DNA from 2 places in the Bacillus sp. PK6-16 genome. Region 1 is predicted to be linked to the other one. Evidence: riboswitches for the same ligand, from Rfam matches in the RefSeq annotation. Region 1 holds a riboswitch; the other holds the start of a gene.
The links. A riboswitch is a leader RNA that binds a small molecule or an ion and turns the genes downstream of it on or off. The one in region 1 is predicted to bind FMN.

Region 1 (4,039 bases):
AACTTTTTCTATCTTGGTCGAATTAAAAATAACAAGAGAGGTGCTGTGAAGAAATGAAATTATATACAAAAACAGGAGATAAAGGAACGACAAGTGTAATAGGTGGCAGGGTTGATAAAGATGATATCCGTGTGGAAGCGTATGGAACAATAGACGAGGCAAATTCTCATATTGGATATGCAATGACTAAGCTTCAAGGTGGGGCTTTTATAGATATTTACAATGAGCTCGAAAATATTCAACATGAACTATTTGATTGTGGAGGAGACTTGGCAATAGTGGAACAAAAAATTCCTTATAAAGTGACAATTGAGATGGTTGAAAGTTTAGAAAAAAAGATTGATTTATATATAGAAGAAGCCCCGCCACTAGAACGCTTTATTTTGCCAGGTGGTAGCGAGGCGGCGGCTACTATTCATATTGCACGTACTGTTGTAAGGAGAGCAGAACGCTCTATAGTATCATTGCAAAAAGAAGTGAAAATAAATGAAGTTGTATTAAAGTATGTAAATAGATTATCTGATTATTTGTTTGCGATAGCTCGAGTAATAAATGCCCGATTACAAGTGAAAGATGTGGAGTATAACCGTAGTGCATTAGTTTTTCGTGATAAAAAAGAGAAGGAAGTGGAGTAATTCACTTTCTTTTTTTGTATACTTTTTTCTGTAATATACCAAAATAGAGAAGGTATGGTGGTAATTAGAAAACGGAGGATGTATATGAAAGTTTTAAAATGCGGTGTCATGTTATTGAGTATACTGTTTGTATCTCAATTACATGTTTATGCAGAAGAAAATCGATGGACATGGCCTGTTGAAGGTCAGATAAGTGATTATTTTGGGACAAGGCATGGAAAACATTATGGTATTGATGTAGCTGCGCCGATTGGAACGCCTGTGGCAGCTATCCAAGATGGTAAGGTAACGAGGTCTTATTATTCAAGTAGTTATGGAAATGTTGTATTTATTAAACACGGAGAATATGAGGCTGTATATGCACATTTAAATAAGAGATATGTGGATCAAGGAGATTATATTTCCAAAGGAGAAAAAATTGGAGAAGTAGGGAACACGGGAGAATCGCGAGGTGCGCACTTACATCTAGAACTTCATCAAGGAAGATGGACGATGGCGAAAAAGAATGCGATGAACCCATTGCTTGTTTTAAGTGAACAAAGAAATGAAGTTGTTTCTTCGTCATTATATGTCGTACAAAAAGGGGATACTTTAGTTAGTATTGCACGGAAATTTAGTATGACACTTAAGGAAATTAAAGAAAAAAATGGATTGCAGCAAGAGCTAATTTATCCTAATCAACAATTATATGTTAAGTAAAGGAAACGCTTCGAAAATTAAACTTTGAACAAATTTATGTTCTTCTTAAATAAGATTCAATGTAAATGAAATTATATGGGCGCTTTTGCTAGAACTATTGAGTGAATCAGAGCATCTATATCTAAAAGAAAGCCGTCCCAAAATTTATTTTGGGACGGCTTCTTTTACCAAAAAATAAAGACACATATAAATCCAGAAATAGCTAAATAGCTATATAAGTAAAAAACTTTTGTTCTTGTTTTCTCTTTTGTTCGAAACAGTACGATAGTCGGTTCAATTAAACCGATTGTCAAACAAAGTAGGCCAAGAAGCATACAACCAATCGAGATAGAATACAGGGCGATTTGTGGTGCTTGAAATGGAATCATCCATTTTAATAAAAATGCAATAAGTGCAGTGTAACAAATACTACCGATGTATTTATTCAGTGGTGTATTAGAACGAAAACCAGGAAGTTTTTTTAAGAAAGAGCGGGAAACAACTTCTGTTTGTAAAGATGTATGCTCTTCAATAATTTTTTGAGCTTCTTTTCCTTTTTGAAAAAGAGATAAGATCCAATTTCGCTCACCCTGAAAAATAAATTGAGAAGTTGTCAAATAGTGATCAATCTTCACTTTATTCCAACTCTTCCACGGATGACGCTCACACAATTTTAATTTACTTTCTGTTTTTTTATCATACTGATAAATACTGATGCCATCTTCATCGAAAGTAGCATAGTATGTCTCGTTTGAGAATGTGCCTAAATCAATTGGGCAGTAGAAAAGTAATTCTTTTTTTAAGTAAAAGTATTCTTTTCTTAAGTTTTTTTTCATTGCTTCTCGAATAGAATGTCTCTTGTCTTTTTTCATGACATTTCCTCCATAACTCAGAAAATGTTCTTATCTTAACAATTCAATATCTTATCACTTTTAATTATATATGACTAGGTAATTCAAAAGAGAAATGCCGAATAATAAAAAATATGGATTGTATTGTAAAATATCTCGCAATTTATTTGTTTTTACGAAAAATAAATAACTAATTTTAAATAAGTTACAATTTTTTAGTTCACAATGTTATGAGGTTGTTGTATAATGGAGGGGAAAATAGAATATCGGTCTATCTTCGGGGCAGGGTGAAAATCCCGACCGGCGGTGATGAACTATTTATGATTTTGTTCTAAGCCCGCGAGCCGTTAAGGCAGGATTTGGTGTGATTCCAAAGCCGACAGTATAGTCTGGATGGGAGAAGATGGAGGTTCAAGCGTTCAAAAAAGATATGGATTTGAACGTCTGTTTGATGTGCCTTAAATTCTCCCTTTGTGTAAAACACAAAGGGTTTTTTCGTTCTATGAAAAAATAGGCATAGCAGAACCTTTCCACTTTCCATGAGATGATCGATGGAAAAGGAGAGAGAAAGATGAAACAAAAAAACAGTGTAGTGCAGATGGTGAGTGTAGCGATGCTAAGTAGTATTGCATATTTACTAATGATGTTGGATTTCCCGTTCCCAGGGCTTCCGCCATTTTTGAAAATTGATTTTAGTGATGTACCAGCTCTAATTGCGGCAATTATCTTTGGACCAGTAGCAGGAGTGATTGTAGAGGCGATAAAGAACATTTTACATTACGGGATTCAAGGAAGTTTAACGGGAGTACCAGTTGGAGAAATTGCAAACTTTATTGCAGGATGTTTATTTATTGGGCCAGCAGCTTTCTTATTTAGAAAGTATCGTACTGTGAAGAGTTTAACTACAGGATTAATGCTAGGGACAATTACAATGGCACTTATTATGAGTGTATTAAACTACATCATCATATTCCCGGCGTACACTTGGTTTTTAAATTCACCAGCTATGTCTAGCGAAGCTATAAAAACAACGGTTGTAACGGCAATCTTACCATTTAATTTAATTAAAGGGATTGTTGTAACAATTGTATTTGTAGCATTATTCTCACGCCTGAAAGTATGGGTGTTTGCAAAAATGAAAAATGCATAATATATACTAAAACCATTAGTAGTGTGAAACTACTAATGGTTTTTTATTAAGGAAAATAAAATTTAGATACAAAAAACGCCCCTCATCAATAGGAGGGGCGTTTTTTGAAGTTAATAAAAGACTATTCGAATTTTAAAGCGTCTCCGTCGAATGATTCGTCAGCAACTTTAATTGAGTCAGTTGGACAGCCTTCGAATGCATCCATCATATCTTCAATTAATACATCTGGAATTTCAACGATACCTTGGTTATCATCTAATGTTACAAATGCAATACCTTCATCATCATAGTCATAAATGTCTGGTGCAGCAGCGCCGCAAGCACCACATGCAATACAAGTATCTTTATCAACGATTGTATATTTTGCCATCTTTTTTCCCTCCTGATAATATGTATGTGAAAAGCTCGCCATAAAAATTATAACCTTATTGTAAAACGGTTTGTAAAACTTTTCAACATAAAATTATAATGATAATGCTTATCAATTAGAGTGTCAACTTATTTTTGAATTATGTCATAAGATTTTCAAAATACGTAAATATGATTTCGTTTGATACAATAGAATATATACAAGTATATAGTTCTTATATGATAAGTTTAATGAGCGACAGTAGATAGTGTAATTGTACTGAAAAGAATGAAGTTAAGATTGGAAGGTGGAAGCGGTCATGCAAATACAATATACTTTGTTGCATTGTTTAAAACAATTGAATGGTGAAAGAACC
Region 2 (4,039 bases), 2.5 Mb from region 1:
GCAGCATTTCCTATTTCTCCCCTTTTATATCATTGTGATACAATATAAGTGTATCACATGTAACGGTATTTGGAGGATGAGGTAAAGTATGAAACGTTTTTTTGCAGCATTGTTTACTATACTAGGTGCAATAACTGCCCTTGGGATTTTCTTTACAAATAAAGTGATGTACTTAAAGAAAAAAACAGAAGAAGAAGTACTCGAAAGAGAAACGAAAAAACATTTTCGTATAGAGGATTTTGATGCTCTTCATAAAGAAGAAATTCATATCCCTTCACAATTCGGATACGACCTTCACGGATATTACATTCCTGCTGGTCATTCCACCAATAAGTTTATGGTTTTTTGCCACGGTGTAACTGTAAATAAAATAAACTCTGTAAAATATGCAAACTTATTCTTAAAAAGGGGATATAACGTCCTCATTTACGATCATCGTCGTCATGGTAAAACTGGCGGAAAAACAACAAGCTATGGATACTATGAAAAACATGATTTAAAATCCGTAGTTGACTGGCTAAAAAACCGTTTTGGCACCAATATTACACTTGGTATTCATGGTGAATCTATGGGAGCTGCAACACTTCTTCAATACGCAGGACTTGTAGAAGATGGTGCTGATTTCTATATTGCAGATTGTCCTTTCTCTGATTTTCACGGACAATTACAGCACCGTTTAAAGGTTGAATTCCATTTACCAAAATGGCCTTTATTACCTTTAGCAAACGCATTTTTGAAAGTTCGTGACGGTTATACAATTCGTGAAGTTTCACCAATCGACTGTATAAAAAACATTAACAATCCCGTTCTCTTTATTCATAGTAAAGATGACGACTATATTTTAGCTGATATGACAAAAGCGTTATATGAAGCGAAAGAAAATAATAAGCAGCTTTATATTGCAGAACACGGTGCACACGCTTGCTCTTATAACGAAAATAAAGAAGAGTACGAAGCAGCCGTCGATCAATTTTTAAACACATATGTGAAAGAAACAAAAAACAGGCTTGCATAAGCCTGTTTTTTATTGCGCTAAAACGTCTGTAACTTGTTCCATATTTTCAGAAATCCATTGCATTGCATCATCTAACGTTGGGAATTCTGTCGTTTGAAATGTTACTTCATCTTGAAGTAACCAAACATCCTTTGCCTCTTGCCCTACACCTGCAATGGACCAATGTAACAAACTATATGGATGATTATCATTCAAAAATGATGCCCACGTGCGCTCATTTGCAATGTTTCGTAATGTATGTAATTGTTTATCCATCTCTCGTCACCTTACTCTAGTCAGTTATGAAAACTATTATAACACTCTCTTCTTTCTCAAACAAAGTGCTCTTTTTATATTGTCAAGCACTTCCCTTGATTATATGATGAAATTAAGCGTTTGGGAAGGAGGGATAACGTTGGCAAAAGTACAAATTAAAGTAAATGATAATGGCTCTTTTCGCGTTACAGGGGACGTGGAATTAGTCGACTCACAAGGGAATGTATTCCCAGCAAAACCGGCATTTTCTTTATGCCGTTGTGGTTTATCAAAAAATATGCCTTATTGCGACGCTTCGCATAAAGGTAAATTCGAATCTGTTGTTAGAGCACCAGAGGCAGAATAATTTTACATGTGACATGCACATTTTTTTGTGCATGTTTTTTCTTTTTAGCAACTCCGTTATATCCCTTCTCCTTACAACATTTCTAATACTTTTATTTCCATTCCAGCCTGCATATATTTTCACACAATTCTTCACATTCGAATATTTTTTACTAGCCTTTTATTTTTTTTGTGCTATAATTTGAGCAAACAGCATCCTTCGGGGTCGGGTGAAATTCCCAACCGGCGGTGATGAAGTGAAAACTTCTAAGTCCGTGACCCGTTTTCAACTCGAAAACGGTGGATCTAGTGAAACTCTAGGGCCGACAGTATAGTCTGGATGGGAGAAGGATATGTTTCTAGTTTTTTATATAGTGAATACACTTTTATTTCAGTATGCATATTTTTAAAGATTCATTTTGATTCTTTATATATGTTTAATTTTCTATACTTATTTTTTATACTGAAATAAAAAGAGACAACTAGCGTTTAAAAATTCGATATTTTGCTAGGTTTTTTCCTTATGCAGAAATATCAATTATCGTTAGGTTTCTTTCCTATGCTTTCGTATTCAAACTATATTTCTAGAAATCACGTCTCCCAAACCCCAAGGATATTAAATCCTTGGGGTTTTTTGATTTTTTTAGGAGAGGTGAAGAAAATGACAGATCAAGAATATATGAGGATTGCCCTGCAGTTAGCAGAAGGGACATCAGGACAAACAAGTCCAAATCCTATGGTTGGTGCTGTTGTTGTAAAAGATGGAAACATCGTTGGTATGGGGGCTCATTTACGAGCTGGTGAAGAACACGCAGAAGTTCATGCCCTTCAAATGGCTGGTCAGAACGCCAAAGACGCTACCGTTTATGTAACACTGGAACCGTGTAGCCACTTTGGAAAAACACCACCTTGTTGTGAATTGCTCATCGAAAAAGGAGTTAAGCGTGTTGTAATTGCTACTCTCGATTGTAATCCGCTCGTTTCTGGTAATGGAAAAAAAAGATTAGAGGAAGCTAGAATTGAAGTAACGACCGGTGTTCTTGAAGCAGAAGCAGTTTTATTAAATCGCTACTTTTTTCACTACATGAAAACGAAACGCCCTTTTGTAACAATCAAAACAGCGATGAGCTTAGATGGAAAAACAGCAACTGTAACTGGTGAAAGTAAGTGGATTACAGGTGAAGAAGCACGTGCTGATGTTCACCAATATCGCCATACACATGATGCAATTCTTGTTGGAGTGAATACAGTTATAGCTGATAATCCTCATTTAACAACAAGAATTCCAAGTGGTGGGAAACATCCTATTCGCGTTGTTTTAGATACCCATTTACGAACGCCACCATCTTCTCATGTTATAACAGATGGTTTAGCACCGACATGGATTATTGTCGGTAAGGATGTAAAGAAAGAGAAGATATCTTCTTATGAATCTAAAAATATAGCTATATTCCAAATGGAAACGAAGCATATAGAAATCGAGGACCTTCTTTCCTTTCTTGGAGAAAAACAAATTCTTTCTCTATTCGTTGAAGGTGGCCAATCGATTCATGCAAGTTTCTTAAAAACAAACAATTTTAATGAAATTGTAACCTATATAAGCCCGAAATTAATTGGTGGGAAAGATGCTCCTACTTTATTTGGAGGAAATGGTTTTTCAAAATTACAAGATGCGCTTTCCTTGAAAATTCAAGAGATGAAACAAATTGGTGATGATATAAAAATCGTTGCGAATGCCCGAAACGAGGTGACAAAATGTTTACAGGAATTGTAGAAGAATTAGGAACGATAGCAAACATGCAACAAAGCGGAGAAGCGATGAAATTAACGATTCATGCAAAGAAAATTTTATCAGATGTTCACTTAGGTGATAGTATCGCGGTTAACGGTATTTGCTTAACTGTAACAAACTTTACAACTACTTCATTTACAGTTGATGCAATGCCTGAAACGATGCAGTCGACATCACTTCGCATGCTTAAACCGCACTCTAAAGTAAATTTAGAGCGAGCAATGGCTGCAAACGGACGATTCGGTGGACATTTCGTTTCAGGACATATTGATGGCATCGGAACGATTTTAAATAAAAAACAACATTACAATGCCGTCTATTACAAAATAGCAATTTCTGATGAACTGCTGCGCTATTGTTTGCATAAAGGATCCATTGCTGTTGATGGAACGAGTTTAACGATATTTGATATAGACGAATCTTCCATAACGATTTCACTCATCCCGCACACAGTAAGCGAATCTGTCATTGGAGAAAAAAATGCCGGAGATATCGTAAACATTGAGTGTGACATGATTGGTAAATATATTGAACGCTTTATTACTAAACCTACAAAACGAGTAGGTTCAATGACTGAAAGCTTTTTACAAGAAAACGGATTTCTATAAGGGGGAAGCACAATGTTTCATCGTATTGAAGAAGCTCTAGAAGAT

Region 2: another riboswitch for FMN. It lies ahead of ribD (bifunctional diaminohydroxyphosphoribosylaminopyrimidine deaminase/5-amino-6-(5-phosphoribosylamino)uracil reductase RibD); the one in region 1 lies ahead of M1D66_RS19485 (ECF transporter S component).

The regions. Positions count from the first base shown of each region.
Region 1 covers NZ_CP096511.1:3,813,924-3,817,962, reverse strand. The annotation lists gene M1D66_RS19500 (cob(I)yrinic acid a,c-diamide adenosyltransferase) at 54-635, shown strand; gene M1D66_RS19495 (peptidoglycan DD-metalloendopeptidase family protein) at 720-1,334, shown strand; gene M1D66_RS19490 (hypothetical protein) at 1,499-2,185, opposite strand; FMN riboswitch at 2,434-2,573, shown strand; gene M1D66_RS19485 (ECF transporter S component) at 2,736-3,314, shown strand; gene M1D66_RS19480 (ferredoxin) at 3,436-3,684, opposite strand; gene M1D66_RS19475 (YpbB family protein) at 3,983-4,039, shown strand, end outside.
Region 2 covers NZ_CP096511.1:1,317,387-1,321,425, reverse strand. The annotation lists gene M1D66_RS06905 (GNAT family N-acetyltransferase) at 1-7, opposite strand, end outside; gene M1D66_RS06900 (alpha/beta hydrolase) at 89-1,015, shown strand; gene M1D66_RS06895 (DUF2552 family protein) at 1,025-1,270, opposite strand; gene M1D66_RS06890 (CDGSH iron-sulfur domain-containing protein) at 1,410-1,616, shown strand; FMN riboswitch at 1,807-1,950, shown strand; gene ribD (bifunctional diaminohydroxyphosphoribosylaminopyrimidine deaminase/5-amino-6-(5-phosphoribosylamino)uracil reductase RibD) at 2,256-3,368, shown strand; gene ribE (riboflavin synthase subunit alpha) at 3,350-3,994, shown strand; gene ribBA (bifunctional 3,4-dihydroxy-2-butanone 4-phosphate synthase/GTP cyclohydrolase II) at 4,007-4,039, shown strand, end outside.